DNA from 2 places in the Herbaspirillum sp. GCM10030257 genome. Region 1 is predicted to be linked to the other one. Evidence: predicted binding sites of a transcription regulator. Region 1 holds the regulator's gene; the other holds the start of a gene.
What was found. The regulator LexA, encoded in region 1, represses DNA repair genes until DNA is damaged. The targets are predictions, from matches to a motif close to ACTGTATNNNNATACAGT.
Positions count from the first base shown of each region.

Region 1 (16,166 bases):
GATTCACGCTCCTCGACGGACAGAATTACGCAGCGGCTGCTTCGGAACGCTGGCTCTTGGCAGCATCTTCCTTCTGCACAGCCTTCATCATTGGCGACGGCGCTGTTTCGGCCTTCTTCATCTTGACGGTCAGGTGGCGCAGGACGGCATCGTTAAACTTGAAGCCTGTTTCGATCTCAGCCAGTGTTTCGCTGTCGCACTCGATATTCATGCAGACATAGTGTGCTTTTGCGAGCTTCTGGATCATGTATGCCATCTGGCGGCGGCCCCAGTCTTCGACGCGGTGCACCTTGCCGTTACGGGCGGTCACGATACCCTTGTAGCGTTCGATCATTGCAGGCACTTGCTCGCTCTGATCCGGATGGACGATAAAAACGATTTCATAATGACGCATGTATTCTCCTTATGGACGGATTAAACAATCGCCCACCTCGGCGTCAAGACGAGTGTGGGAAGAGGAAAGCCCGCTATCATAACCTGCACCAAAGGAAAACTCAATCATTTCAAGCGCTTAACAGCCTCAACCCGAAAAAACCTAAAAAACCCTATATATCCGCTTGCATTCGAACAAAACCTGTATAAAAATACAGGCTGTCTATATGAACAGCATGGCCAGAGTGCAAACACCTGCATCAGTCACGCAATAAATATTAATCTTCGCCAATTTTTGGGCGATCTTCGCTGATTACCTTGGCTGTCAAACATGCTTAAACTTACTGCACGTCAGGAACAGATCCTGAATCTGATCAAGGAAGCGATCGAAAATACCGGCTTCCCTCCGACCCGGGCCGAAATCGCCACCGAACTCGGCTTTAAATCAGCCAATGCCGCGGAAGAGCATCTTCAGGCACTAGCCCGCAAGGGTGCAATTGAAATCTCTCCAGGCACTTCCCGTGGTATCCGATTGCGCGATTTGCATGGCGACAGCGGACTCCGGATGTCGGGACGGCAGATGTCGTTACCTCATCCTGCCCTCATGCAACTCAGTCTGCCCTTGATAGGTCGAGTCGCAGCAGGTTCCCCTATTCTCGCCCAAGAGCATGTTGAGGCGACTTATAGTGTTGACCCAGCCCTGTTTTCCGCAAAGCCGGATTACTTGCTGAAGGTCAAAGGTTTATCCATGCGTGATGCAGGCATTATGGATGGTGACTTGCTTGCTGTTAAGAAGATCGACACCGCAAAAAACGGCCAGATCGTTGTTGCTCGACTTGGCGATGAAGTGACAGTCAAGCGGTATAAAAAGAGCGGCTCTTTAATAGAACTACTACCTGAGAATCCTGACTTTGAACCGATCCGGGTAGATTCCAGCTACGACAATTTTGCGCTTGAGGGTTTGGCTGTTGGTTTGCTACGCGCCTGGGCATAGCTTTTGTTCGTTGCTCCAGATATCTATAGCAGGGTAGCGGCATTGTCGCTGCACCCTGCCGCCACGTTTTCTTTTTAATAGTTTGTCTATTTTATAGACTGGCCTCGCCAACTGGTCGGTTGGACAGTGAAATCCCGATAACAATATAAAAGCTTAAAAGCTCGGCGAGCCATATACCTTTAGCACGACGATTTTTCAATACTTAACGTGTCTTCGGGTTAACGCCGCAAGGCACAAAACACTTCACTGGACCCTCCGCGAAACGCTCTTGACCTGCACCAACCCTCGTTACTTCCCGTACTGCCTTTTTCTATCCGCTCAGCTTGTTTTTCCCTATCCGCGCGAGAATATGCCTGGCTATACCGCGCAAAATATTGACTTCCTCAGTTTCTAGTTGTGTTCGCGAGAACAGGCGCCGTAATCGAGACATCAGTTTTTTGGGATTATCGGGATCGAGGAATTCAATCGCAATCAATGCCTTTTCCAAGTGTTCATACATACCGTCCACCTGTGCCAGGCTCGCTGCTTCACCTTGGAATCCAATTGGCGATCGAGCAATCGTATCGCCGCCCGTCGCCATTCTCGCTTCGTATGCAAGTAACTGCACAGCTTGCGCCAGGTTCAATGACGAATAATCAGGATTGGCTGGAATGTTGATCAGAATATTACATTTTTCAATGATCTGATTTGGCAATCCATAGCGCTCGCTCCCAAATACCAGAGCAGCGTTCAGGTTCCCATCATCGGCCAAGGTCGATGCGAGCGCCCTTGGTGTCGTGACAGGTGGTGAATATTCGCGCAGGCGTGCGCTTAGCGCAGCTGCGAAATTGCAACCCTCTAGCGCTTCTTCGATGCTGCCGACGACCTTTGCAGACGCAAGGATGTCCTGGGCACCGCTCGCGAAAGCAATTGCCACTTCCTGATGCACGGCGTCAGGGAAGCGCGGGTTCACCAGCACAAGTTGCGAAAAACCCATGGTTTTCATGGCTCGTGCAACTGCACCGATATTCCCCGGGTGGCTGGTTTCGACGAGCACAAAACGAAGGCGCGAGAAAAGAGAAGTGTTGGTTTGTGGCTGGTTCATTTAAAATAGCGACATTACGCGGCGCCAGCCCTTGGCTGACGAACTACCGCATCGCTCATTAATTCATTCAATGTGGTTCCGAACGCGGTATGCGACGGTACCGCAATTTTAACGGAACCCTTATGCATCCCATGCTCAATACGGCGGTGAAGGCTGCACGCCGCGCCGCTTCGATCATCAACCGTGCCTCCTTTGACATTGAACGCGTCAAGGTCACCGAAAAAGGCCACAATGATTTCGTGACGGAAATTGACCAGGCCGCCGAGCAGGCCATCATTGAAGTTCTCAAAACCGCATACCCCGACCACGCGATTCTCGCTGAAGAGTCCGGTGCATCCAGCAACCTGCACGACGAAAACGAAAACGTCTGGATCATCGATCCCATCGACGGTACCACAAATTTCATTCACGGCTTTCCCCAATACTGCGTATCGATCGCGCTCCAGCAACGCGGACAGATCACGCAAGCCGTAGTGTACGACCCTACCCGCAACGATCTGTTTACCGCCACCAAGGGTGCCGGCGCTTACCTCAATGAAAAGCGGATTCGCGTAGGCCGACGCGATAGGATGGCCGAGGCGCTGATCGGTACAGGCTTCCCGTTCCGGGACAAGGCGGCCCTAGATGAATACATGCAGATGTTCCGAATCATGACTGAAAAGTGCGCTGGTCTGCGCCGTCCCGGTGCGGCCGCCCTCGATCTGGCCTATGTGGCTGCAGGCCGCCTGGATGGTTTCTTCGAGAAAGGCCTGCAAACCTGGGATATGGCAGCCGGATCGCTGCTGATCACCGAAGCAGGTGGCATCGTCGGTAATTTTGCGGGGGAGTCCGATTACCTGTATAAAGGCAACGTACTTGCAGGATCTCCCAAAATTTTTGCGCAAATGGTCAACCTGCTGTCACCGTTTGCCAAATAAGTTTTCCTCCTGATGTTAACGAGGCAGGCGTGCGCAATAAGCTGCATGCCTGCACGCTGCGCTGTTCCAGTCTACGCGCCGCTGTCCCTCCGACCTCCCGCATCTCCACCTTATTTGCCTGCGATAGATTGGCGCCCCTGAACCGGCGACAGGCATATACTTTAAATGAGTCTTCATGTCTTTTACCGAACTCGGCCTGGCCGATGAAATTGTTCGTGCCGTAAGTGAACAAGGCTACACCAGCCCTACCCCGATTCAGAAACAAGCTATTCCTGCTGTTCTCGGTGGAGGTGACCTGCTCGCGGGCGCACAAACCGGAACAGGCAAAACCGCCGGTTTCACGCTACCCATTTTGCAGCGCCTCGCTTTGCAGCCGCGACCACAGGGCACGCAGGGCAGCCAGCGCCGCCCGATACGCGCACTCATCCTGACGCCCACCCGCGAACTGGCGGCCCAGGTTGAAGAAAGCGTCCGGGTCTATGGCAAGTACCTGAAACTGACATCCTCCGTGATCTTCGGCGGCGTCAACATCAATCCTCAGATACGGGTGCTCAACCAGGGCGTCGACATTTTGGTCGCAACGCCAGGCCGTCTTCTCGACCATATGCAGCAAGGCACAGTCAACCTGTCGCACATTGAAATCCTGGTACTGGACGAAGCCGACCGCATGCTCGACATGGGCTTCATTCGTGACATTCGTCGGGTGCTCGCCGCTCTGCCCAAGCAACGGCAAAACCTGCTGTTTTCGGCGACTTTCTCTGATGAGATTAAAGCGCTGGCCGATGGACTGCTGAACTCACCCGCAATGATTGAGGTGGCTCGCCGCAATTCCACTTCCGAGATCATTTCACAGAAAATCCATCCGGTTGACCGCAACCGCAAGCACCCATTGCTCAGTCACCTGATCAAGACCAACAACTGGAACCAGGTACTGGTTTTCACGCGTACCAAGCACGGAGCCAACAAGCTGGTAGAACAGCTTGGGAAGGACGACATCAGCGCCATGGCCATCCACGGCAACAAGAGCCAGTCCGCACGCACCAAAGCGCTTGCCGAATTCAAGGACGGTAGTCTGCAGGTGCTTGTGGCGACCGATATCGCTGCACGCGGTATTGATATTGATCAGTTGCCGCATGTCGTCAACTATGACTTGCCCAACGTACCGGAGGACTACGTCCACCGCATCGGCCGCACCGGCCGCGCCGGCTCGACAGGCGAAGCCGTATCGCTCGTCTGCGTTGATGAACACGACATGCTGAAAGGAATTGAGAAGCTGATCAAGCGTGCTATCGCGCAGGAAGTCATCCCCGGCTTCGAACCTGATCTCAATGCACGTCCACAACCGATTCAGCTCCGCAGCGGCAATCAGCCTTCGCGCAATGCACCGCGCCAGCAAAGGCAGGCAGCGCCCAAAGGAAAGCCAAACCCGGGAACGGCCAAACAGCCTACCAACAGCCTGTCCCAGTCGCGCCCTGCGCAAAACAAACCAGCAAAACCGACAAGCGCCAAACCGGCAGTCGGTCGCTCGCTGACCGGAACGACGTCAACGCCGCACCGTAGCGGCGGTCGCGGCCGCTAAGCGTAACAACGCGGCATGCATTCCCCATGCATGCCGCCATCCATCCTCTAAGACGGCATATCGCAATCTATGCGAACATTTGTCGCATCTCCCTTCATTCCCGTCCTGCACCGCATTAAAATGGCGGTCAATATTTGCCTTTGAATAAGAAAGTCCGGAATGGCATTAGCATCTGTACCCGGGAAGAATGGAATTCAACCTTCCCGCCCTGACGAAGCGCTGGAGAAACACACCCCCATGATGCAGCAGTATTTACGCATCAAGGCGGATCATCCGGGCACCCTGCTGTTTTATCGGATGGGTGATTTCTACGAGCTATTCTTCGACGATGCGGAGAAGGCGGCACGCATGCTGGGCATCACCCTGACCCAGCGCGGAACGTCGAATGGTAATCCGATCAAGATGGCAGGTGTACCTTTCCATTCCGCGGACCAGTATCTGGCGAAGCTGATCAAATTCGGCGAGTCGGTGGCCATCTGCGAGCAAATCGGCGACCCCGCAACCAGCAAGGGTCCGGTCGAGCGCAAAGTCATCCGCGTCATTACACCAGGCACGCTAACCGATTCCGACCTACTTCCCGAAAAATCGGACCGACCGTTGCTCGCGGTTTGTACGATTACGCAGCGCAAGACAGTCACAGTCGGTCTGGCATGGTTATCAATGGCAAGCGGCGCACTGAAGCTCATGGAATTTGCCGGCGATGCCCGTGGATTCGATGCACGTCTGAAGCAGGAACTTGAACGGATTGCCCCGGCAGAAATCCTGCTTACAGATGACGTCGGCTTGATGCATATCCAGTCCGGCACCGGCAAATTTACGTCTGTGCCGCAATGGCACTTCGATCCGGAAAGCGGCCGGAAGGCGCTGCTCGATCAGCTCTCGGTATCGACATTGTCAGGTTTTGCAGCCGAAGGATTGACCGCAGCCATTGGGGCTGCCGGTGCCCTGCTGCGTTACGCGCAGTCTACACAGGGTAAGGGCCTGCAACATGTGCGAACCCTCGCCGTCGAAGCTGAAAATGAATTCATTGGACTTGACGCGCCGACTCGGCGCAACCTTGAACTGACAGAGACCCTACGCGGCTCTGACGATACGTCGTCCCCCACGCTTTTCTCGCTGCTCGACCACTGCCGTACCGCGATGGGCTCACGCTTGCTGCGTCACTGGTTGCATCATGCGAAACGCGACCAGAACGTTGCTCGCTCGCGCCATGCCGCACTCAACGCACTGATGCGTGCCGATGCATCATCGGGCCTGTCCACCACGCTGGCTGCCGTCCCGGATATTGAACGCATTACGACGCGTATCGCGCTGCTGTCCGCGCGCCCACGTGACCTGGCCGGCATGCGCAACGGCCTGCAGCAGTTGCCGTCGCTACGTGCCTATGTAGCGATGTGCAATAAAGACGCCGATGCACCGCTGCTGAAAGCGATACACGATGCGCTGGCGACGCCGTCCGAATGCCTTGACCTGATTGAGCGTGGCATTGCGCTTGAGCCCGCCGCGATGGTGCGCGACGGCGGTGTGATCGCGCGTGGTTATGACACCGAACTCGACGAACTGCGCGCGCTGTCGGAAAATGCCGGCCAGTTCCTGGTGGAACTCGAAACACGCGAACGCGCCCGGACCGGCATCGCCAACCTGCGTGTCGAATACAATAAAGTACATGGCTTCTACATTGAAGTAACGCACGGGCAAACCGATAAGGTGCCCGACGATTACCGTCGTCGCCAGACGCTCAAGAACGCGGAGCGTTACATCACTCCGGAGTTGAAAGCGTTCGAAGACAAGGCCTTGTCGGCACAAGAACGTGCACTGGCACGGGAGAAATTCTTATACGACAAACTGTTAAATGAATTGGCGCCGCATATCGGTACATTGCAGTCGATTGCCCATGCACTGGCCGAACTCGATACACTGGTTGCATTGGCGGATCATGCGATGCGCAATAACTGGTGCGCACCGCAACTCGTGTCCGAGCCGCGCATATTCATCGAGCAGGGACGGCATCCGGTCGTTGAAAACCAGATTGAACGCTTCATTGCCAATGACTGTGAACTGAGTAACGAACGCAAGCTGATGCTGATTACCGGACCCAACATGGGCGGGAAATCGACTTTCATGCGTCAGGTTGCCCTGATCACCCTGCTCGCCTATATCGGCAGCTTTGTACCGGCGACACATGCGGTGATCGGACCCATCGATCGTATTTTTACACGCATCGGGGCGGCGGATGATCTTGCAGGTGGCCGCTCGACGTTCATGGTGGAAATGACCGAATCCGCTGCCATCCTGAACAATGCCACAGAGCATTCGCTGGTGCTCATGGATGAAGTTGGAAGGGGAACTTCGACCTTTGACGGACTTGCGCTGGCATGGGCAATCGCACGTCATCTGATTGACACCACACGCAGCTTTACCTTGTTCGCGACCCATTATTTCGAACTGACGCAACTTCCGGAATCCCATCCCTCCGCCGTGAATGTGCATTTGTCGGCAGTCGAACACAAGGACAGCATCGTTTTTCTGCACGCGGTCCAACCCGGTCCGGCCTCTCAAAGCTATGGCTTGCAGGTCGCTCAGCTTGCTGGCGTCCCGCAATCAGTGATCAAGGCGGCACGCAAACATCTTGCCACGCTCGAGGCCCATTCGGTACAAGCCACGCCACAGTTTGATCTGTTTGCGTACAACAGCGCACCGCCGGAGGAGGACGAGCCGAACACCGAACCGGAACGATCCGATACGGTCACAGCCCTACTGGAGGCGCTTGGCGAAACAGATCCCGATGCCTTGTCGCCACGTGAAGCACTTGATGTGCTCTATCGACTGAAACGCCTGGCCGGAAAAGAATGAATAAAAGGATTTTTCAAGGTCTGGCATTGTGTGGGTTGTTGTCACTCAGTGTCGGCGTTAGCGCGCAGGAAGAAGGTTTCAGCTTCGGCGTGCTATCGCACGTCATCCGTAATGCGGCCGACGAAGCGAATCTGCGCGAGGGCGTGGAAGCTAGCGATGCGGAGAACTTGGCATTCGTTGTGGTAAACGGTATCAAGGGTAGTGCCGAACCATGCACAGACAAGCTTTACCAGCGTCGCAAAGCCATGCTTCATCAAGCAAAGAATGGCCTTATCGTCTCGCTCGCGGCAAGTGATTGGGCTGAGTGCAAACAAGCGAACGGAAAGTCCGCAGCAGTCAGCAAGTTGAGTCTGATGCGCGAACTCATGTATGGCGATGAATTCTCCATAGGCGATAGCAAAATCCCGGTTCTGCGGCAATCCACCATCGCCAAGTTTCGCGATTTTGCGGAAAACGCGCGTTGGGAAATCGCAGGCACCATGTTTGCCACGATCAATCTACCGCGTAATAACAATCACTATGTTGTCGATGCCGGACGCAACAGTGAATTCGAAGACCGTCTAGTAGCCAACCGGGAATGGTTGAATCGTGTTTTCACATATGCGACACGGCGCAAGATGGACGGCATCGTTCTGTTCTGTGATGGCAATCCGTTGTCTGTGCCGCGTGCCGGCACAGTGCAGCGAGACGGCTACGCGGAGACTCGCAAGCAAATCAAGGCTCTTGCCGCCAAATTTCCGGGCAAGGTGCTGATCATACACAGCCAGTCTGGCCGTGACACGCCTGCCAACACCATACATTGGCAGGGCAATCTTGGCGAGCTCGATGCTGGAACAGGTTGGACCAAGCTCACAGTTCACCAATCCGGGCCGGAACTATTCAGCTTTAGCACGCCGGCCACACAGACATCAGGTGGCACTCGTTAAAGAGAAAATCACTTCAAGGCTTACGCAAGATTTGCGCTGACACGCGACATCGGCAATTGTGATGCATGACCAATGGCTCAAGGGGAAGAAGATAAGCGCAAGATGCACTTATCTATCCGACCAAGATCCCGGATCACCGCTAACACCTAGGACGGCCAACGGTGACCATACGTACTCAGGCAGTCCCTGGCCCGCCTTTGCATGGTGCCCATTCCCTCTCTAGGTGAAGCCGGCGAGGGAATGGGCACCATGCGTACAAATCAATGAATCGGATGGCTGCGGAACTGATCTCCTTCGTCACCTTCGAGATCATCATGATGGTGTCCATGTGCACCATGGACATGACCGTGCGAGATTTCCTCGTCCGTTGCAGCACGCACTTCAGCTACATTCAAATTAAAGCGTAATGCCATGCCGGCCAAGGGGTGATTGCCGTCGAGAACCACTTTATCGTCTGCAATATCGGTCACGGTAAAGATCAGCGATTCATTCCCCGATTCAGTGCTGTCAGGCGTCCCTTCGAACTGCATACCGACCTCGATCGGCTCAGGCAGACGATTGCGTGGTTCAATCTTGATCAGATCGGAATCGTATTCGCCAAATGCATCTTCCGGCTCAACCTGAATCGTGGTTTCATAACCCGCGTCCTTGCCGTCCAGCGCCTCTTCGATCTTGGGCAGCGTGTTTTCATAGCCGCCGTGGAGATACACCATCGGCTCCTGGCTTTCCTCGATCAGATTGCCCTGAGCATCTGAAAGTTTGTAGTGGACAGTCACTACCGTGTTCTTGGCAATCTTCATGGCGTTTCCTTTCATGTGAACATTCACGCAAATTATACCGGCAGAGGGCAATAGCCATACTTATCTCTATCTATATAATGCCGGCATGGATAATTTCAGTGTACTCGGCGAACTTACGCCGCAAAAATTCCTTCGTGACTACTGGCACAAGCAGCCGCTGCTGATACGCCAGGCCATACCCGGATTCAAACCCTTGCTCAGCCGAGAAGCCTTGTGCGAAATGGCAGCGCAGGACGACGTCGAGTCTCGCCTCATTACCCACTTCGATGGAACGTGGCAGATGCAAAGCGGGCCAATGCAACGCCTTCCCTCTGTCCGAAAAAAAGAATGGACGCTACTGGTGCAGGGAGTCAACTTGCATAATGACGCTGCCGACGCGCTTCTCCAGCAATTCCGCTTTATCCCTGATGCACGTCTGGATGACCTGATGATCAGCTATGCGACTGATCAGGGTGGTGTCGGTCCCCACTTCGATTCATATGACGTGTTTTTGTTGCAGGCCCACGGACGACGCCGTTGGAAAATCAGTGCGCAAGACGACCTCGATCTGGTCGAAGGCATGCCTTTGAAGATACTGAAGAATTTCCAGCAGGAAGAGGAATACATTCTCGAACCGGGCGATATGCTCTACCTACCGCCGCATTATGCCCACGATGGCATTGCGGAAGGTGAATGCATGACCTATTCGATCGGCTTTCGTGCACCGCCTTTCCAAGAGCTGGGCGAAGCATTTTTACAGTTCATGGCGGATTCGGTTGACCTGCCCGGGCGCTACGCAGACCCTGCCCTCACGACGACGAAACATCCGGCCGAAATTAGCCGCGACATGATTTCGGTCGTAGCGACCGAACTCGAAAAAATTCGTTTTACTAACGATGATGTCACTATTTTCCTAGGCGAGTATTTAACTGAACCCAAGGCAAATGTCTTCTTTGACGCACCGGCAAAGCCTCTTAGCCCGGCGAAGTTTGCGCAAGCCGCGCAAAGACGAGGCATCAGGCTTTCCCGTAAAACACGCATGCTGTATCGCGGTCGAAATGTTTTCGTTAATGGCGAATCATTTTCTGTCGATGCAGCTGACAAAAAACTCCTTGTGACGATGGCCGACAATCGTAGCTTGTCAGGACCGGAAGTAGCCATGGCGTCATCCGATGTGATGGAAGCGCTGACGCTCTGGTACGAAGACGGATGGATAATTGTTTCTTAATTGAATCAATCGTTGCAAGCTTACAAAAACCTTACTGAAAGGTAACCGGCATATGTGTTGTTGCAGGAAAAACGCTATAATTGCGAGTTAGGAAGTTTTCAATGTGTGCATCGCAACATAAATACGAAAACGCCTACCGAGCGATAATTACCGGTAATTATTCATCGCATAATTTTTTATAAAAAACTTTTTAAGGGAAATCCATGAAAAAGACTCTGTTGATCGCCTCCCTGCTGGCTGTTGCTCTGGCTGCTTGCGGTAAGAAAGAAGAAGCTGCTGCTCCAGCACCGACACCTGCACCGGCTGCTGCTGCTCCTGCAGCTTCCGAACCAGCACCGGCTCCGGCTGCTGCTGCACCGGCTGCTGACGCTGCTGCTCCGACAGCTGCTGCTCCGGCTGCTGACGCTGCTGCTCCTGCAGCTTCGGCTCCCGCTGCTTCCGCACCGGCTGCTACTGACGCTCCTGCATCCAAGTAATCCCGGATTGCTAAAGAAAAGCCGGCCTTCGGGCCGGCTTTTTTATTGATCAACGCTTTATCGAAAAATTTCTAGCTTCCTGCTTTCAGCAATTTAACAATATCTTCTAGTCTGTATGGTTTGCTGAGAAACGCAAAGTCATAAATTGACCCGTGTCCGGCTGATATTGCCTCTTGCGGATAACCTGAAACCAAAATGATTTTCATAGAGGGGTAAAGCTTACGGGTTTCATGCCCGAGCTGGATACCGTTCATTCCCGGCATTACGACATCCGTGAATAGCAGATCGAAGTCAGGTGTATCTCTCAGAGTTTCAAGCGCCTCGTCACCACTGGTGGCGGTATGGACTTCAAAGCCCCACTGCCGAAACAGCACTGCAGCCAAATCCAAAAGGTCCAGATTGTCATCGACAAGCAAGACCTTGTAGCTACTGGTCTCGCTTCGTGAAAAGTCTCTTTGCTTGCCGTGCAGAATTAACCCTGCTTGGTTTGACTTGTTATTGTGTGGCAAGACTACTGGGGCTTGGGCGTATGTTGGTAGAGTTATCATGTATCCGCGACCGTTCATTGGGCTTACTGGTTTCTTGGACCGGAGATGTACATGTCGCTCTGGGTTGCGTTTTCGACAGTGCCAATTTCCACCTTAGTGTTCCTCCTGTGCGATAAAGCAGATGCCCTCAATGAACATCTGATACCAAGACCTACATAAGTTCATATCGTTTTGATGTTCCTAATGCACGTCGTCGACGTCGTGAATCGGTCGCAACAATGGTATGAAGAAAAGGCCTAATTGAAAGGGACATCGCCGTCAAAATCAATACCTTGTTAGAACTCGCTTTACTCTTCTAAGGAAATCCAGCCGAATCCTTCGTCCTGGCAAGCAATCATTACCTGAGCCGCCTCACCGTCGACTACGCTGCACAATGCGGCCCTGGCGAGTTCCGGCGTGTTGTTCTGCTGACTGAGGTGCGCACCAACCACGATCTTCAATCGAGAACGGTCGACCGCTCCCAAGATCTCTGCGGTTGCATCATTCGATAAATGGCCGTACGCACCGCCGATTCGGTTGCGCAATGACTGAGGATAGGTTGAATTGGCCAGCATCTGGCGGTCATGGTTACACTCAAGAACCAAGGCATCGCAGCCGCTCAAGGTCTGCGTAAGATGTGGTGTCGCCTGACCGGCATCTGTCAATACGCCCAGCCTGAAGCGACTATCCTGAATAACGTACTGGACCGGTTCGCGCGCGTCATGCGGAACGGTATAGGGAATGAGGTTAAGCTCGCCGATGTGGACTGTCTGACCGTCGCGACAAAAATGGTAATCGACTCCGTCGCAGTCTTTGCGAACCGCCTGGAAGGTGCCATAGGAAAGCCATACCGGAATTGCGTGTCGCCGCGCAAACCTGAAAACACCGCCGACATGGTCCTGGTGCTCATGAGTGACTACTATGCCGGCAAGGTCAGCAGCAACCAATCCGAGCCGCTGAAGGCGACGTTCGGTTTCCTTGATGTTGAATCCGCAATCCAGCATGACCGTTGTGCGGCCGATGCTGGAAGCGGTTGAAATCAGCAGTGCGTTGCCTTCACTACCACTTCCGAGACTGGCAAATTTCAATACGTTTCTGGCTTTACTTAAGTTGCTCGTTCAGGAGGGACAGGATCCGGTCCGCAGTCTGCGATGTCTCCGGACGTCCTTCGTTGTTCAGGACCGCTATTTGACTAGTCGTGCCGGCACCCTTTACCGAAACACGGTAACGGGGCGCAGTACGTGCCTTGTCATCACTGGAGCCAAACGAGAAGAGTTTAGAGAAAAATCCCTGATCGCCTTTTTTCGAATCGGTGTCAGGATCTACGTATCGCACGAAGTACATGCCTTGAGTGCGGTCACGATCTTCTACGGTGAAGCCGACACGATCAAGCGCCAGGCCGACGCGGCGCCAGGCACGGTCAAAACCTTCGTCTACTTCGACGTAACCGCCATTCTGACCTTTGACCAGTTTCGAACGTGTCGGTTGCGCTGCCGCGTTGGCGACGGTCGCTTTCGCGCGCGTGGAGTCCGCGCCGAGGCGTGTCATCAGGCGGGTGAGAAATTCAGCCTCGAGTTCAGGATCTGACGGTCGCGGTGTCCAGGTGGTGCTTTCCTTCTGCTGGCCGACGAGTACTTCCTGCATGCCGCGATGGCTGATAAAGATCTCGGTAGAACCATCCGCCGCTCGTTCCAGACGAGTACGGAACTTGTCACGTTCGCCGGTGGAATACAGCGAATCCAGTGCCTTGCCGATCGTGCTGCGGATAAAGTCTTGCGGGATCTTTGCGCGATTTTCCGCCCAGTCGGTTTCCATGACGCCTGCCTGAGGCGCTTCCTGTACCAGCAGGAAGCCTGAGTCTTGCCAGAAGTCCTTGATTTGCGGCCAGAGTACTTCCGGCGATGCCTTGATGACCAGCCAGCGCTGACTACCTTCACGCACAACACGCATGTCCTGCGTTGCGGTTGGCGCAACAGTGGTGGCCGCCGCAGGACTGGTGGTCTGCTGCAGGGTATAGCCCGATGCGGTTGCAGTGCCACGGTTCGCTTCAGGGATCGCATAACGATTTTCGCGTTGCAACTGGGTCAGGTCCGGCGGAACTTCCAGCGAAGGGGCCTTCCCGGCGCTTTTGTACTCTACACGGTTGGGCTCGAGGATGTCCCCGATGGTGCTGCAGCCAGCAAGGCCGGCAAACGCCATTGCGTAAATCAATCCACGTTGAGCCAGGTAAGAGTGCTTGCGAATAGTCATGTCGATACTGAATGAAATAGTTTTAATTATCTGCGGTCTGCGCGGCGCTTATTGTAATACACCCGATTCGCGCAAAGCGGCGCGTACCGTTTCATGGTAATCCGCACCGAGCGGAGCGAGCGGCAAACGAATCCCCTCCGGCATCATGCCCATTTCGGTCAGAGCCCATTTCACCGGGACCGGATTAGGCTCGACAAACAGCTTGTTATGCAGTGGCAGCATGCGATTGTTGATGGCGACCGCTTCGGCGACCCGACCATTCATCGCAGCGATGCACAACTCATGCATCGCGCGCGGCGCGACGTTCGCGGTAACGGAAATATTGCCTTTGCCGCCGCAGAACATCAGCGCCATTGCCGTCGGATCGTCGCCCGAATACACCGCGAACGATTTTGGAGCAAGGCGAATCAGGTCGGTGCCGCGGCCGATATTACCGGTCGCGTCCTTCACGCCGATGATGCCAGGTACCTGGGCCAGGCGCAGGATCGTGTCGTTTGCCATATCAGCGACGGTACGGCCGGGAACGTTATACAGAATCACAGGCAGGTCGACCGACTCGGCAATCTTGCGGAAGTGGAGATACATGCCTTCCTGTGTCGGACGATTATAGTAAGGCACGACCTGCAGCGATGCGTCGGCACCGACTTCCTTGGCATAACGGGTCAGCTCGATTGCTTCAGTGGTCGAATTGCCGCCGGTGCCGGCAATAATGGGAATGCGCTTTGCCGTATGCTCGACGGCGACCTTGATCAGTTCGCAGTGTTCTTCGACCGAAACAGTCGGCGACTCGCCGGTCGTACCGACGATAACAATGCCGTCAGTCCCTTCGGCGATGTGCCAATCGATCAGTTTCCGCAGCCCTGGCAGGTCAAGACTGCCGTCTGCGTGCATGGGAGTGACGATTGCAACTATGCTGCCCTGAATCATGATGATGTAATTGGGTAAGAATAGAAAGGCTTGATTGTAGCGGATAGCCTGCTCCCGTGGGGCAATCAGGCTTGTGTTGGAGCGTCAAAACAAGCGTAGCCGCTCGGCAGACGGGACAGGCGGAACTTTGAGGAGGCAAATGCGCTGGATCATGGCTGGTCTGGGCGTATCGACAAAGCCGTCTTCATAAGCGATGACCCGCAGCGTTTTATCTGCCCTCACAGTCAGGTCAAGCAGTTCGCCGGGTTCCAACAGAAACGCCGGGTTGGAAGGCTTGCCAAACTGCTCATTTCCCATCGCAAAAGTCTCATAGATCAGTACGCCGCCTGGGGCGAGGCTGTCAAGGAAATGCGGAAACAGTGGACGGTGCAAGTAGTTTGTCACCACGATGCCGCTAAAGAAATGATCTTTAAATGGCCAAGGTGCAGGTGCAGGGCCGCCACCTTCGAGATCGGCTTGCATCGTTTTTATCCGTGGTCCCGCCGCGCGCTGCAAGACATCCGGATCGCGGTCAACAGCCAGTACGTCATGACCACGTGCGGCGAGAAAACGTGCGTGCCGGCCGCTTCCGCACGCAAGATCCAAAACCTCACCCTGTGGTATCAAGGCGGCAAAACGCACTACCCAGGACGATGGTGAATCGGTCCCGGGGTGCGTATGTGCAGTTGATTGCTTGCTGATCATTTGCCTGAATGAATCATCAGACGGAGGTATAACCAAGACCCATCGCCTCACGCACATCACGCATGGTTTCCTGCGCGAGCTTGCGGGCCTTGTCGCAGCCATCGGCCACAATGGCACGGACCAGCGAGGGATCGTCGAGATATTTCTGGGCACGCTCGCGCATCGGTTCCTGCTCGGCCAGCACAGCATCCACGATAGGCTGTTTGCACTCCAGGCAACCAATACCAGCAGAGCGGCACCCCTTCAATACCCAATCCTTGGTTTCTTCACCCGAGTACACCTTGTGCAACTGCCATACCGGGCATTTCTCGGGCTCACCCGGATCGGTACGACGTACACGTGCAGGGTCGGTCGGCATCGTACGGATTTTCTTGGTGACGCTTTCCTTGTCTTCGCGCAAGGTAATTGAATTCCCGTAGCTTTTGGACATTTTCTGACCGTCGAGGCCGGGGAGGCGTGAATCTTCCGTCAGGCGTGCTTGCGGCTCAACCAGGATTAATTTGCGGCTGCCTTCCAGATACCCGAACAGGCGCTCCCGGTCAATCATCGACAGGTTCTGCGCTTCGTCGA
Region 1 is NZ_JBHTDH010000038.1:11,216-27,381, reverse strand. It holds gene priB (primosomal replication protein N) at 1-7, opposite strand, end outside; gene rpsF (30S ribosomal protein S6) at 26-394, opposite strand; gene lexA (transcriptional repressor LexA) at 704-1,366, shown strand; gene ACFQUU_RS26575 (RNA methyltransferase) at 1,677-2,450, opposite strand; gene ACFQUU_RS26570 (inositol monophosphatase family protein) at 2,573-3,367, shown strand; gene ACFQUU_RS26565 (DEAD/DEAH box helicase) at 3,543-4,946, shown strand; gene mutS (DNA mismatch repair protein MutS) at 5,106-7,799, shown strand; gene ACFQUU_RS26555 (hypothetical protein) at 7,796-8,725, shown strand; gene ACFQUU_RS26550 (peptidylprolyl isomerase) at 8,986-9,525, opposite strand; gene ACFQUU_RS26545 (JmjC domain-containing protein) at 9,611-10,732, shown strand; gene ACFQUU_RS26540 (hypothetical protein) at 10,936-11,208, shown strand; gene ACFQUU_RS26535 (response regulator) at 11,280-11,774, opposite strand; gene ACFQUU_RS26530 (MBL fold metallo-hydrolase) at 12,044-12,823, opposite strand; gene bamC (outer membrane protein assembly factor BamC) at 12,837-13,985, opposite strand; gene dapA (4-hydroxy-tetrahydrodipicolinate synthase) at 14,034-14,912, opposite strand; gene ACFQUU_RS26515 (class I SAM-dependent methyltransferase) at 14,997-15,596, opposite strand; gene ACFQUU_RS26510 (tryptophan--tRNA ligase) at 15,613-16,166, opposite strand, start outside.

Region 2 (16,166 bases), on a different contig from region 1:
TGCGTTGACTCCGCCATATTTAGCCACGATCCGCTTAGCGGCGTAAATAACGGCATTACACCGTGAGAAAACAACCATCCGATCAGGTCAGGTGTCCGGTGCCCCTGCAGGTTGTCCCAAATCAGAAGCAGGCGCAGTGCCGGCAGCACTGGAGGCAGCGTAATGCACCGTCGAGAGAAGCGCCCATCCAGTCGTAGAAGCTGCTCTGGATGCACACGTCGTGGATGTCATTGCTAGTCTGGTCGATATAGGCATGGCGTGCTATCGGCTCTAAATCGATACCACGACGCATGGCCCAATTTGCTGCTCTGGGGGGCGTCATGCCGGTCATCTCCAGCCACAACTTATGCGGTGTGATCCATGGCGACTTACCGGAGATGACGGCAGCGGAGGTTGCTGTAATTCGCGGGCCGTCCGTCAGGTCGGCACCATTACGCCATGCGTGCCACTCGGGCGTACGCTGTGCTAGTTGTACGATTTTCATCTGATTCTCCTTGGTGAATGCGGGTCTCGCCGCGGTTAAAAAGCTTTGCAAGGGGAGATGCGGTCAGAAACTTAAAGGCAAAAAATCCGCATGGCCAAAAGGCACATGCGGGTTTGGGAGAACAAAACGTCACATCAGGGCCTTTGGATCAAGTTTGGGCTGCATGTTGACAATCAGCGCGCCCTGGTGCTTGTGCCCTACGACGCTGACAGGGGCCGGCGTGACACCTTGGCGGAAGTTCGCGTTGCAAAGAGGGGCAATGCAGCGAACAAGGCCAGCTCGGACGCAGGTAATCATATTTGCATCTCGCGCGCATGATCGTTACGGGCTGTCAGGAATGTCGCGACCGCTGCCATCGTAAGAAAGATCAGGATGGCGGCAACCATCACAACCTTGGCTTTTAGGGGCAGGGGGTATTCAAATCCATTGAGCTGCCACGCCAGGATGCCGGTTACCGTGATGGCCAGAATCGACCAGACGGATACAGCGACGTCAGATATGAACTTCGGGAACATCACGATTGCTGCGCCGGACAGCCACAACAGGAGCGCCAGCGGCGCGGTATCAAGCTCTTTGAGGAAGACTTCAATTTGTTTCTCCATGTGAAATCGCTCGCCGACGTTGACGGAGCATGGAGATATGCGAAGGGAAGAAATAGGGGGCTCGTCGCAGGTGCCAGAGCCCGCTGTTCGATCTAGATCAATAGCCGTCGTGCCGCCCGCGGGAGAATGGCTATCCCAATTGAAGACGGGGGCCCCATGCCCGACTACATCATTGAGAGCCGCACACCCGTTGTAGCCTTTGGCCAATATGTCGTGATGGAGGGTGATCTGACATTCGATCCCGACGACGGCGAAATAACGGTGTGTTGGGTGGAGCGAGATGGCCAGGTTGTCAGCAAGTTCGACGCCATTGACTACGCAAACGTCCGGGCGTACTTGTTGCGGGAAGCCGAGGCGAACGGCGAACCGCCGCCCCCTGACTTTATCGGGCGTGTGCGCATCGCTTACCAGGACGACAAGTACACGATGCTAAGCGCACGCCTGCCAAGCGGCCCGATCTACTGGTTGGTACACGGCAACGGCGATATGGCCACCGGCATCGAAACTCGCCCCGATGCGCTCATTCCCTGGTTTTCCGCGCCGGGCAGCGTCCAACAAAGCCACTGACAATAGTCCGTGGCTTGAACGAAACACGCCCAGCCTCCGTAGAGACTGGGCGTGTTTGGATCAGCAGAGATGCAGAGGCTTGTCGATTACCACGATAACTGTGGAAACATCCGTACCGCTCTCTTTAAACGCTCCGGCGTCCAATTTGACCGTCCGAGCCCCGTGTCGCTGCAAAAACTCACGAAACTGGGTCGCAGTCGCGTTGCTGTTGAACGTCACGTCGGCATGTCGGTCACCTTTAACGAATGCCCGCTGCTCACTTCATTTCTGCCGGTGACCGCGCCCACTGAATAAAGTGATTTTGAACGACGAAATAGTCACTGGCACTATTCCGATGTCGATCCGTCCACGAGCTCCGCAGTCGAACCGTCCGACAGGAATGATTTGCTGCTGATGCGCTGCTTCTGACGGCGATCGCCCATCAGGTCTTTCAGGTCCCTGATATTCAGGTCACTGACTTCATGCATACGAATCAGTAATGCCGGCCCTACGGGAAGCACGCGATGGCGCACCTTGCTAATAATTGGCGGCGCCACTTCCAGTAGGCGCGATAACGCAGCGTCGTTTTTCAGATTCAGAACTTCGATCAGGCGATCAAGCAGCTTATTGGGATCGTAATTGCTGTCTTCAAGCAATTCTTGCTTTTTCATATTTGTGATTGCGTTTGAATGGATGTTCGCGATTATATCGGTCAGATGGCCATCGTGCGCTGAACCGCCACTAGATGCCAATCGTCAGAGCGAACGCCGTCGAGACGAAGTCAGGACTGCGCGGAAGCGGGCAAACCGAAGAGTCGGTCAAATACCCAGTTGAACACGAACGTGTAGAAGAGAAAAAACGCTGCGAGACCCAGATCCATCATCAGCGCTCGCCAAAGAGTCATCTCCAGCCACCATGCGATCAGTGGCACCAGAATGATGATGAGGCCTGTCTCAAACCCGATGGCGTGCGTTACACGGCGCTTCACGCTCCGGCCGCGTGTTGTCTGACGCGACTCCCACCATTCGAACGCCGTGGTGTACAGGTAGTTCCATATCACCGCGATCACTGAAGTCGCAATTGAAAGCGCGCTGGAATATATCAAGCCACTGCCGGATATGACTGCGAAACTGATACTGCAGATGGCTATGGCGATTGCCTCATAGATGCTTACGTAGAGGATCTTGCGTTTGATACCTTGCACTGCGTTCCCGATCCAAAATCAATCTACAAATTCATTATTCCACGTTACGACCTATCGCCCCGATTAGACTGCCCTTCTAGCCGGCAATCGTCCCGTTCGAAAGCCATATCAGGGCTCCGTCCCGGTCATTGCCCGCCCGTGCCGTCCAACACTGTCCGTCTTCGTCGACGGCAATACAACCCGGCCGCCAGTTTCCGGGATTGCGCAGCATATTGACCCAGCCCTGCACCCTCCCTTTATACAGGACAACGACTCCGCCGCGACCGACATACTGATTTTGTTCGCGCCAGCATCGAGCGGCGTCAATTAGGTCCATCAGGAAGCCTCAAGTGGGTACCGAAACTTCTACGCGACATGGCCTGCCAGCAGCCGCCGCTTTAGCAGTTCGTATTCCTCAGGCGTGACCGAGCCGTCTTGCAGCAACCGATTCAGGTCATCGATGTTGCTGCCGCGTTCGGGCACTGATGGCGACCGCCTTTGAAGCATATACAAACAGCCGGCGGCACTCACACCGGCTGCTACCAGCGCCATCAGATACCACCATCCGTTGAGGTTCTCCATTGCTATCTCCTTCTGCTCCGCCACCCACATATCGTGTCTTCTATTGAAAAGCATATCTGCAATCCAGGCAGAGCTGTTGACCGTCTTCCTGTTCGTTCTATTTTTACTACATGTTGTGCTCGCTTTTTAGTGAAAGTCCCGGCTCTTGACGCTGGAAAGTGCGCCGAGCAGTTCCGTATGATTCACCACGTACTTCGCTATCAAATGGGTGGACTGGCCATCACGCTGCCAGACGCCATAGACGGTCAGGAGTGTCGCATTGAGGATCTCGCGCTTCTGCTTTTCCAGATGGCTTGGCCAGACAATGACCTGTGTCGTTCCTGTTTCGTCTTCGATCGTCAGGAACATCACGCCGTTAGCGCTGCCTGGACGCTGCCGCACCGTGACGATACCGGTCGTTCTGGCCAGTTTCCGGTCGGGGAACGTCTGTAGTTCTGCTGCTGTACTGAGGTTCATCGCGGTCAGGCGCTTCCTCAGGAGCGCAAGCGGATGCCGACGCAAGGTAAGGCCAGTACTATGGTAATCCGCAACAATCTCCTGGCCCTCGGTTGGCGCCGGCAACTCAAGCGGCTCATCCGTAATTGGCGCGTCCTGCAATAACTTGGGCATTGGTTTCATCCCCGATACCTGCCATGCCGCCTGCCGCCGGTGCCCGGTGAGCGACACCATCGCATTGGCCTGCGCCAACGCCTGCAGGTCGTTCGTCGATAAATTGGCCCGCCGGGACAAATCTTCTATGCTTTGGAATGACCGAATCGCGCGGACCATGGTAATCATTTCGGCGCCTTCGGCACTCAGTCCTTTGACCATGCGTAGCCCAAGGCGTACCGCCGGGCGCCCGCCGCCATCACCCGGATACCCTTCCCTTTCCTCCAGCGTGCAGTCCCAATCGCTGATGGTGACATCGAGCGGACGCACCTCGACGCCGTGACGCTTGGCGTCCTGCACCAGTTGGCTTGGGGAATAAAAGCCCAGCGGTTGGCTGTTCAACAGGCTGGCCAGGAAGATGCCGGGGTGGTGGCACTTGATCCAGGCGCTCGCATACACAAGCAACGCAAACGAGGCGGAATGGCTGAGAGGGAAGCTGTACGATGAGAAAGCCTTCGTGTATTCCGCCATCGCCTGGGCGTATTCAAGGGAATAGCCCCGCTCAAGCATGCCGGCGATGAGTTTATTCGTATATTTTTCTAATCCGCCCTTCTTCTTCCATGCGCCCATCGCACGACGCAACTGGTCTGCCTCTTCAACGGTGAATCCACCGGCGACGATGGCAACCTGCATAACGGTCTCCTGAAAGATCGGTATGCCTAACGTTGGTTCCAGGACCTCGCGTAGCGCCTCACTGGGATACGTAACCGGCTCAAGTCCCTGCCGGCGCCGTAAATAAGGGTGGACCATTTGCCCCTGAATAGGTCCGGGTCGCACCAGCGCTACTTCAATGACCAGGTCGAAGAACGTGCGCGGCTGCATTTTGGTCAGCATCGCCATCTGTGCGCGCGACTCGATCTGGAAGACGCCCATCGTATCGGCTTGGCAAATCATGTCGTAGGTTGCCGGATCCTCAGCGGGAATGTCCTGCAACGTAAAGCTTTCGCCGGTGCGCTCGCTGATGAAATCAAGTGCGCGCCGGATTGCCGACAGGATCCCCAGCGCGAGAATGTCGACCTTGATGAATTTGAGAACCTCAATATCATCCTTGTCGAATTCAATGACCGTGCGGTCTTCCATCGCTGCGTTTTCAATCGGAGACAGGCGGCACAAATTGTCGCGTGCGATGACGAAGCCGCCGACGTGCTGCGACAGCTGGCGCGGAAACCCCAGGAGCGTTTCGCATAGCGCGACCAGTTTCTTGACCACGGGAGACGCGGGGTCCAGGCCGTGTTCGCGCAAGCCTGCCTCATCAATGTGATTGCCACTCCACCAGTTCTGAGAGGAGGTCAGCGCATTGAGCTGGGCAAAATCCAGCGCGAGCGCCTTGCCCACATCCTTGATGGCCGAGCGCGGACGCAGCGTGATGATTGCCGCTGTCAGTGCAGCCCGGTGCCAAAGCGCCGATAGATCTCCTGAATCACGATCTCGCGCTTCTCATGTTCGAAGTCGACGTCAATGTCGGGTGGCTCGTCTTTCCGACTCCGGCTGACGAACCGCTCAAAAAGCAGGTTCATGCGATCGGGATCGACCTCTGTAATGAAGAGGCAGTAGCAGCAAACCGAGTTGGCGGCGCTACCCCGTCCCTGGCACAAAATGCCTTGCCGACGTGCAAAAGCAACGATCTCGGCGACCACGAGGAAGTACGGCTCGTACGACAGCTCGGCGACGAGCGCCAGCTCATGTTCGATCAACTCCTGAATGTTGGCCGGGATGCCCTTCGGATAGCGCTGGAACGCACCTTCGTACACGAGTTTCCGGAAGTAACTGGTCGCGGTTTCGCCGGGAGGCACAATGTCGTCCGGATACTGGTACGACAACTCGTCCAGCGAGAACGTGCAGCGTGCGGCAATCTGCAACGTCTGGTCGAGTAGTGGGCGCTCGTACACTTGCGCCACGCGCGTTCTCTGGCGCAGCGCTTGTTCTGCATTCGGATGCAGCGCCAGACCGCATTCGGCAATGGGTCTGCCGAGCCGGATCGCGGTGATCGTGTCGTGGAGCGGTTTGCGCGAACGCACATGCATGTGGACGTCGCCGGTGGCGACCAGCGGTAGCCCCGAAAAGCGTGCCAGATTGTCCAGTCGTTCCTTCCACATGTCGTCATCGGGCCGCTGCAGCAGTTCGACCGCGATCGAAGAGCGTCCGCCAAACGTTTCCGCGATCCATGTGACCTCCTCCCGCAGCACTTCGTCAGTTTTGACGCGGTTGCCGACCAGGATTGCATAGCATCCCTTCAGGTTGCGCAGGTGCACGGCGCCATGATCGGGCTTGCCAACAAAGGTAATGTCACGTCGACGAAGAAGATAAGTACCCTTCGGCGCGCGCCGGCGGCCAACCGTCAGCAGCTCCGACAAATTGCCATACCCTTCCCTGTCCATGGCCAGCAAAACCATCTTCAAGCCGCATTCAAGCGTCAGTTCGGTACCGATGATCAGGTGCAGTCCGACCTTTTTGGCCTCGACATGCGCGCGCACGATTCCTGCAAAACTTCCGTCGTCGGTGATTGCTAGAGAGGTGTAACCAAGCGCATGTGCGCGTGCGACTAGCTCCTCGGGATGCGATGCGCCTCGCAGGAAACTGAAGTTGGTAACGCAGTGGAGTTCAGCATAAGCAGGGAGGAAACTTTGCATGGCCCTAGGCGAAGAAACCATGCAAGAACCACCCGGGCTCATCCTCGTCCGCACTCACCCTTTCGCGGTACACCCAGACAATCATATGGATCGCATTCGTGGCGACGAAATAATCCCGCGCGATGACCTGGTCATCCCACCAGCCGGTTTCGATCCGTTCAGGGCCGATCAATAACGTAAGGGGCGATTGATAAAACGGCTTGTTTTGCCGCGTCAATAACTTAAGCGGCTTCTTCAGCAACCAGGTCGGCCGCGGTGGAAACGCGGTACCGTCCACAGCGCTCTTGCCCTTGACGGACTTTGATGATGCCACCGGCACTTCTACTGAACATTTTTCAGGCCTGTGATCGCCTGACACATCCAGGCGCACGACGGCGTCCGGACCGAGGCGGCTATTCATGCGCTCAATCAGCCGATTGAGAAATTCCGCCCGGCTGGCTGCGCTTGGAAACAATTCCGTGTTTGGGGCGGCTTGCTGTTCGAGGCCGTCCGCCGACAGAATCAGTTCAATGACCGAGGATTCGAGTACGACTTTGCCGAGGTGCTCCTTCATCAGCAAGGTCAGGTGTTCCAGATCCCGGCTCGGTGCCCCCAGTTTGATGTCCACACGGGTGGTCGGACTTTTACCGTTGCGCACCGTCTCATGGTGAAGTAACAGCGAAAACTGCGTGACAGCACAATGTCGGGCGGACAGAACACCCGTCATCTGCATCAGCAACCGGCGTGCCGGTCCCAGCAGCAGCTCAGTGGTCTCCACGCGCGCGCCAAGCTCCATGCGTTTGCAGAACCCTTCTGGTGGCTCGTACCACGCCATCAGTTCCGGCTCGCTGCCGAATGCCCGGTCCAGTTCAATCAGCGCGGCGTTGCCGAATCGCTTGGTAATGCCCGTGCGCGGCAATTGCCGGAACTGTCCGATTGTCTGGCAGCCGACTGCCTTGAGCGTTTCCGCATGCGGGGCCAATGATTCCATCAGTACCACCGGCAATGCGTCGATCGCACTGGTGTACGTGTCCTGGTTGACGATAGAGTTGTCACCGCTCTGGGCAAGCCACCATGCAGCGGTTGCCGTGGGCGCGGCGGCAATGTGCGCGGTCAGGCCGAGTTCAGTGAGCCCGCTGCGCAGGTGCCCGATGATCGCCGCGGTACCGCCAAACAGGCGAAGGCTTGCGGTGACATCCATGAGCAGTCCAAACGGACGCAGCGCGACTTGCGGAGAAAAATGCAGCGCCCACAAGGCGGCTTCAATGACTGCCTGCTCTTCAGCGACGATATCGCGGGGAACGACTACAAGGTTCGCCGCGCGCGTTCGCGCTCCAGCTTCGGTTATGCCTGGGACGACGCCTGCTGCTTGCGCACCCACGCTGACCCACCGGACCCGTTTGATGTCGGTCACAACGAGTGGTGTAGTCATCCGCAGGTGATCCTGCAGCGCCTCAGGCCACCGTCGAAAGGCGAGATCGAGCGGTAACTGGCTGAGGAACGAGGCGATCCACATTGGAATTCTCTGCTGGTGCGATGGCGCTGTGTCGTGCGCGCTCGAGGGCGCGCATCATGGAAGGTGCAAATAGGGGCGGAAGCAACACTGGCTGCGCGACAGTCGGACCACGGCGCTTGAAAACATCAACGCTCAGCTGCCCAAACGGTGCCGGTTCACACAACAGCCGCAGCGGCGCCGGCGACGGTTCTCCCCGGCATGTAGCTGGCCGAAGGATGAACGACAGGGCTTCGCAGCCTGACGCGGCAATCTGCAAGCGGCGTAAATGCTCGGCCTTGACGGTAGGGTGCCAGCTGACCAGCACCCCGACACTGCCGCTCTTGAGGATTTGCTCGGCGCTCCACAGCCGGTCGGCCGGTTTTTCTGCATTGACGATGAGAATCTGGCCAATGTCGATACCTGCCTGCTCAAGCGCGGGCGCAATGAGGCAGTGCGGTGAACCAAGCAGCACAATGGTGCGGCCAGCATCAGAGATCACCTTCAACGCCGGGATCAGCATCCGGAACTCTCCCGCGCCCTGTTGTGCCCACAACAATTCCGTGAGCGCGGACGCGCTCCAGCCGCCGCCTGGCAGTTCTGCGTTCAGAGCTGGATAGCCAGTGGGGACGATGTCGGTCCGGCTTCGACCAAGGGAGTCGGCTCGCCATACTGCTTCACGCAGTGCGTCGGTGAGCGCTAAAAAGCGGTCGCGGCGTTCTGCATGGGCGTCACTCTTCGGTAAAGTCAGTTCCATTTCTTCAGGCTTCCACTTTTGCAGTGTTGCAATTTTAGCTGTACATTTATACAGCCTTTTTTGAAGTATAACTGTCCTCTGCCCGATTTGAACTTGAAAATTGTTAACTGCCGTAACGCTCGGAACTAAAAGCTGCCCATTTAGCGAACTAAAACCTGTCCAATCAGCTGGAGCACCACCTGGCCATGATTTAGTTCACAAGAGATATTGAAATTGGTCCGCGTATCCTTTTAGCCACACGTCCACATTGGACAAGTTCAGTGATGCGACTTAGGTCGACCCAGAAAGAGTCATACGTCCTTCGACTGAAAGAAGTTCGGCTATGGGAAGTGCTGCAGCCATTGGCTCGCTCGCCTTAAGTGTCTGCTTAGCGGACCTTCCGGAGGCGTGAGCCGAAGTTCACTGCTGGATTCATATAGGTTGATGTTATTGACCGTTTGCGGGGGGACCTTTCAAGGTTGTTAATTCAAAGCAATTCACCGGAGGCTACCATGGGCATGATATCTATCATGGACATGGTTGATATCTTGGCCATGGTAGATATAATGGCCGTGTTAGCTAAAATGGCCATGGTTAAAATCATGGGTACCAGACATGTTTTTATCTTCTTCATCCCAAAACCGAAGCGAGGACGCGCTGGCTCTCATAGCCGATCTATTCGAGGCCCATGGCTGGGTCGTCGATCGTTCGCCTGAACACGCAAGGAGAGGTCCCAACCTGATGGTCCGAAGCGGGGCACAATGCTTTGCCATCGAGGTCAAATCGCTTGCAGAGGGACGTGCCGATCGAGTGATTCCGATGCTGTCACAGGCAATCCTAGAAGCGCAGTCACATGCTCTCGATGCGGGCAATGCACAGCCGCTTGCCGTGATTTCTGTAGAGAGCGCATCTCAGTCCCTATCTAAACGACTCGAGACGTTTGTTGAAAAATACGCACCGAATGTAGCCGTCGGCCTCGTTTCTAAGAATGGACTCCGGTACTTTAGGGGAGCGGGTCTTGAGGAACTGAATGCAGAGCCGGAAGAGCCGCGATGGTACGGAAGCTTACCATCCATTCAACCCGCCAATCTCTTTTCGGATCTCAACCAGTGGATGCTGAAAGTACTGCTGGCCCCTGACATACCTGATCATCTTCTACAAGCGCCAAGGCAAAGGTACCAAAACGGTTCCGAACTTGCCGAAGCCGCCAAGGTATCCGCCATGAGTGCCTCCCGGTTCTTGCAACAACTACGCAACGAAGGGTATTTGGACGATTCATCGCGATATCTTGCTCTCGTACGTCGCCAAGAATTATTCCGGCGTTGGCGGTCAGCCGTGATACGTTCTTCCCCAGAAATGTCAATGCGATTCCTCATACGCGGCACGATACAAAAGCAAGTCTCCAGCCTTCTGGCAAGTAATCAGGGAGAGTCTTGCCTAGCGCTATTTTGGGCAGCCGAGGCATTAGGACTCGGACACGTCAGTGGTGTGCCACCCTATGTCTACGTGCCAAAGCTCCCTCGACCTGCCGACAAGAAATGGAGAGCACTGGCAGTTGCTTCTCCTTCCGACAAGCCGGACCTCATCGTCCGACAAGCACTTTCACCGAAATCAGTGTTCAGAGGTGCCGTACACCACAATGGCTTAATCGTTTCCGATGTCATACAGGTGTGGTTGGATGTCGCAAATCACCCATCGCGTGGTGAAGAACAGGCCGACCTGATCTATGAAAAAGCCCTTCGTCCGATTGTAGGCAACTGAAACTAAATGAACGACCTAGACGCACTCGCGAAGCTCGCTCAGGCACTATCCCCATGGCGTGCGCATCTCGTCTTTATCGGGGGATGGGCACATCGAATCCACAGATTCTCTCCAAGGGCCAACAGGCTGGAATACCAACCGATATTCACTCGCGACACTGACTTGGCATTCGCCAACAGAGCGCCAATCGAGGGCGATATCAAGGGAGCCCTTATTGAACATGGTTTCAAGGAACAGTTAGCTGGAGAGCACAAACCGCCAGTGGCGCACTACACCTTGGGTGACGAAAACGGCGGCTTCTACGCCGAATTCCTGACGCCGCTGATCGGTAGCGGAATCAAGCGGGGTGGAGAGCCAGACGCGACCATGACGATGGCGGGCATATCAGCCCAGAAGATTCGTCATCTGGACATCCTCCTCGTTGATCCTTGGCTGATCACTCTGGACCCCCAAAGCGGTATCCCACTACCGTCATCCATGGACGTTCAGGTTGCCAACCCCCTATGCTTCATAGTCCAGAAATTCCTAATCCAAAAAGATCGCCCTGCAGCAAAGAAAGCCCAAGACGTGCTGTATATCTACGATACCATCGAACTTTTCGGGGCGTTACTGGAGGAGTTTCATGAAACATGGAAAAGGACGATTAGCCCGGCTCTGGGTAAAAAACTGAGCAATGACGTGCTGACGTTAAGTAGGACCACATTCTCGAACATCAATGACGTGATTCGAGACGCAGCGCGCATCCCACAGGATCGCAAGCTCACGCCGGAACAGATACAACAGACCAGCCAGCTAGCATTCGAGCTAATTCTTAATGAATAGAGCAATTGTCAATTGGTGATGGTTGAATCGCCCCAGATTCTCTGGACACACATTGGCCCTTCCTGGACTGCCCCGAGTGCGGTAGGCACTTCTGGCCTATGTGTATCAAACGGGAATGTCCAAGAATGTCGGGCTACCTCATGCTTTGGTGTACTGCTTGGGCCGACCTCCGGTCCGGACAGAAACGATGTAGGTTTTTTCCATCTTTGTGCACCGGCGTTAAGTGCTCTGGCCGAGCAAAGGCTTGCTGCTGAACAGGCGGTCCTGGATCGCTTAAAGGGAGATCTTTGCGCCAGCGTCGATGCCTAGGCTCGGAAGCCGCACACTTGAAAGGAAATTATGCAGCTCGATATCGGCGATTACATCGGTCGTTGTACGGGGCTCTTGCGGCGTAACTTTCAGGAGAAAACAATGCGTACATCCAGTACAAGCACCAACATGAAAAACCATGACGGCTTTATTAATATCCCGGTGTCGAAAGAAACACGGCCAGGCTTGCATCAGCTGAAAGAATCTATGGGAGTCGCGAGCCAGGCGGAGGTCATTGAAAAAGCAGTTGCCATTCTTCAGGCGATCCAACAGGCCGCTAAGAAATAACCGAACTCAAAAATTTCCTTTGCGTCGTCATGCAGATGCAATGTAACGACCGCCGCTCAAGCGGTTTCCAACAGCTATGGCACTCCGCGGTTTTTCCGTGTCGTGCCATAGCCGTTGCGAATCCTCATTCGTTTGAAAAGACCACGCTGTGCACGCTGCTATGCAATCCATGCCTCAGTGAGTACCGCCATGCCAATGGCGGCAGCCAATATCGCAATCGACGAATACAACGCCCTTCCCCTTCCCTTCACAACTAACGGCTGACCGGTCGCACGTCCCCGCTGTATCCCTTCGTCACTGCCTACAATCGTCTGCGAAATTGAATCGATTAAGCGTGCCGATAGCAAAACGAGTAGCCCCTGACCAATCAACAGTGCTTGAAGGCCAGGTGCAATGCCGTCTGGTTTGAACAAGCCCGCCGCCATAGCTTCAGAGGCGCCATAGCTGGCAATGACCATCGCCACCCATAGCAACTGGCCGCCACCAAGTGCGGCGACCAGGCGCGCACGGACAATTGACCCTTTTGTGCCAGTGCCCCATGCGAGCATAATTGCGGCAATCGGCAGCAGGACCGGGACAATGAATTTCACGATAGACAAGGTAGGTTGCATCTTCTTTCTCCAATATAGGTAGGTATGTTTTAGGTTCGACGCAAAGAGCACTACGCTCCATGACGTCTGCAAACGATTAGTGCAGCCTTTCGTTACTTCTAATCAGCATTGTGCCCATGCCGAGGGCATGGAACCGGTCTGCCTCATCGTGCAGCCATTGCGCCATGCCATGCAGGTGAACGATTTGCTCGTGCAGGGTTTTGGCACCGTGAACGAGGGATAGCATCACTTCGAAGACATCCATCTGCAGTTGCTGGCGATCTCCATTGACCGTGAAGTCGGACTTCGCAACAAGGTCCCAGGAAGGCTCTGCGCGACTCGACCACTCCACCTCGTCGGCAATCGTGTCCAGCAACGGTGTCTCATCCAACTCCTCATTTTCCATATTCGACTCCCTTCATTTAACGACTGGTCGCATTCACAATAGCCTTGGCCTCGGCCCGACGCTTGGCCAGGTTGGCACGCTCAATATGCTGTTGCATGGCCTCCTCTCCCGTGGCCATGTAAGTCCTCAGGCGGGCAAACAACGCTGCCGGGTCCAGTGTGTTGGCAGCCTCCACCTGTTCAAATGCAGCAATAAGGTCCGGCAGCCTGTCTGATCGTACGACGTTCGCCGGTCCGTCGACAATCTGCGTATGCTCGCCGTGGATAACGACAATTGGCACCAGCTTGTATGGCAATGACAGCTGCTTTTCCAGAACCCTTGCCGAGTTCTTTGCCTGCAACAGCGCATTGCGCATGACGCCTTCCTTCCCGTCCGATCCCGTTGCTTTCCATTCCGTTGCGGTTGCCTCGGCGTGGACGGTGGCATTTCGGTACTTCGTCTCAAGCAGGTAGCAGTTGTGCCCTGTCACGAAAAGATGATCCAGCTCAACGGAGAAATGGCTTTCTCCAGGCGATTTGCTATCAAACACAAGCAACGTACCATGCAGTGCACGCGAACCAGGATAGACAAGACCCAGCGAATCAATCACTGCTTTGACATGTGCTTCAGCTGCATGGCCGGCTGCACGTCGCTTCACATCGGGGTCTTCACTGAGCTTTCCAACCCAATGAATGACGTTGTAGACGAAGGCCGCACCTGCTGCGGTAAAGACCGATGTAAGCATCCAGGCGTAGCGTTCGAACCAGACGCTTTTCGATGGCGCCACAAAGAACAGGCAAAACAATGCGCCGGCATACATGCACAGCACGAGCCCCTTCAGCAGCTTGATATTGTCGGCAGAGTGCACATAGTCCTCTGCTTTTCTGTCAAGCTGCCAGGCTCTGATCAACGGCTCCTTACAAGGATAGCCAACAGCCAACATCGGATAGACGAGAGCAATGTTTATTACAAAGGATGCGATCGTAGCAAGCCACCCGATACCTTTTTCGATACGTTGCTCGGTGGCGTGTTCCTGTTGGCTCATGCGCCCTCCCTATCCTTGCCATGTACACCATTGACCTGCAAAGCCATGCCTGCAGATATCTTTTTAAAGCGATGGATCACATACCGAAATGCAGCAATTAAAGGATTGCTCTTTCGGCGTTCGCACGGCTCGGGCTCATCGGGTTCGCACTGTAGCTTCGCAAGGAAGGCGCGACGCTCCTCCCCGGAATAGTCGAGGCTGAACACATTTTCATTGGTGATGGTTTGCGGGTCAATCATGCTATCTCCTGTATGGACAAGTAAAATCCATCCGCGCTCATGTGATCGTTGTGACCAACTTGAAGCGTGATGTTGATACGAGTCTTGCATACGAAATTCGAGATGCAAGTCGACTTTTCCGTGGAGACCGGAAGCAAGCGGTGTTAGAAGGAGAACCTTTCTATGCGCCGTTTCATGCCAGGAGGCGCTGCCACCAATACGGTCCCATGGGACCCCACACCGCAAATCAAAACGCCGGACAAACAGGAGCTTGTTTCGACGTATTAACTAATGCGGCCTCAGACTGGAAATCAATGAATTCACTGCCACGACGTGGCGCAGGCATGGGAAACAAACGCATCGAATGCCTTTCGGCCGGATGTGCGCCGAGAGCTGGCCCTTGATGAAAGTTGAGCGAGTGTACCGGCCTCGGCTATTTTTGCGCGCGTCTGTTCCTGGCAGCGGCGACCACGTAACCAAGCACTGATTTCGCTTCAAAGTGCCCGAGCAACTCACTGACCTCGGAAGGTGCACGGTTGTTCATGAGTTCGAAAATCGCAAACGTATTGCGCAGTGTGCGCCCACCATGCCTGGTCTTTTGAATCTCAGCGCGTTCGTACGTGTCTCTTGCCATGCGATAGACCGTCATTTTCGATAGTGGCTTGTCGCCGGTACGCGATGCCGGAAAAAGCAGGTCGCCCGGTATCTTCAGCCGTGCACGCGTGTCTAACCAGGCGGTGAGGTCGGGGTCTGCAAATGACCGCAGGAAGGTCTTATGCTTCTTGGAAAGTCCGCCAACCGCTTCGGGCACGATTGTGATGGTGCGGGTGCCGTCAGCGCCCGGAAGACTGACATGGCGTTTTTGAAGGCTCACTATTTCCGCCACCTTTAACCCGGCGCCAAGCATGACAACCAGCATTGCACGGTCGCGCTGCCGCTTCCATTGTGTAGGAGTTGCGCCGACCTCAGGAAGGGCTTTCAGAAACCGGTCTCGCTCGGCAGCATTGAGGAATTCCTTTGGTGCGTCGATCCCCAATGCGCTGCGGCTTCCCTGCATCTGCGCCATGGCAATAAGGGCCGGATTATTGTCGCCGCTTCTTCCGAGGTGCGTATAGGTCCGATACAACAACCGTAAATAGTCCCGGCGCACGCGGCTGCGTTTCTCCCCGCCCTTGCCTTTTCCTTGTCGTTTGTGCGGGGTATTGAGGAAGTCGATGATGTGTGACGCATCCGCATCCAACAAGGGGACGTGTTTCTCGTGAAGCCATTCGATGTACAGCCGGAACATCGTTGTGTATTGATCGACCGTTTGCAATCCCAGGGGATAAAGCTGGCCGGTTTTGTCGCGCGCCGGCGGGCGTGGCCCAAGAGCTTGAAAGCGGGAAGTGATCACGAAGTCAGCGAAGGCGCAAAGTGGATCGCGCTTGAAGCGCGCAGTTTCTCGCTTGAGCTGAGCAGGCGATAGCGGGTCGGTCAATAACGTCACTTACATGTCCTCCGTCACGATAGAGCATTGGCCTAGTATAAATCTGTTATTAAGCATCTATCCGAAAAATTAGAACCGACAATCCTCTAAACATAACCATACCACCCTGAATAAGCATCACTATTGCGCTACGAGCCTCCAACGCTGGGGGCCTTTAGTATGCGGGGCGTTGTAGGTCACCGTCTAGCTCACGCATCTGCGGGAAAGGACGGCAGTTTACGACCATGAGAAGCTTAATAACATAAGGGTTAGGCTGACATCGATCCTGACGGCTTGGCGTTGAGCTTAAAAGGAAGCCGTACACACAAAATGGACAGAGCTGCTGGCGGTCCAGACTTGTGTCCATCTCATTGTCACGGCGTCCTTATAAACGACCTCGG
Region 2 is NZ_JBHTDH010000030.1:5,088-21,253, forward strand. It holds gene ACFQUU_RS25090 (hypothetical protein) at 1-149, opposite strand, end outside; gene ACFQUU_RS25095 (lambda-exonuclease family protein) at 122-484, opposite strand; gene ACFQUU_RS25100 (hypothetical protein) at 778-1,086, opposite strand; gene ACFQUU_RS25105 (hypothetical protein) at 1,213-1,653, shown strand; gene ACFQUU_RS25110 (hypothetical protein) at 1,723-1,947, shown strand; gene ACFQUU_RS25115 (hypothetical protein) at 1,980-2,303, opposite strand; gene ACFQUU_RS25120 (PACE efflux transporter) at 2,414-2,836, opposite strand; gene ACFQUU_RS25125 (hypothetical protein) at 2,913-3,152, opposite strand; gene ACFQUU_RS25130 (SHOCT domain-containing protein) at 3,182-3,397, opposite strand; partial or broken gene ACFQUU_RS25135 (error-prone DNA polymerase) at 3,524-6,675, opposite strand; gene ACFQUU_RS25140 (Y-family DNA polymerase) at 6,680-8,170, opposite strand; gene imuA (translesion DNA synthesis-associated protein ImuA) at 8,109-8,903, opposite strand; gene ACFQUU_RS25150 (hypothetical protein) at 9,498-10,643, shown strand; gene ACFQUU_RS25155 (GSU2403 family nucleotidyltransferase fold protein) at 10,650-11,465, shown strand; gene ACFQUU_RS25160 (hypothetical protein) at 11,805-12,062, shown strand; gene ACFQUU_RS25165 (hypothetical protein) at 12,221-12,673, opposite strand; gene ACFQUU_RS25170 (hypothetical protein) at 12,750-13,058, opposite strand; gene ACFQUU_RS25175 (nuclease-related domain-containing protein) at 13,075-14,082, opposite strand; gene ACFQUU_RS25180 (hypothetical protein) at 14,079-14,321, opposite strand; gene xerC (tyrosine recombinase XerC) at 14,734-15,786, opposite strand.
Region 2: a site for LexA is predicted at 8,941-8,958, ahead of imuA (translesion DNA synthesis-associated protein ImuA). Genes of this name have one in related genera too.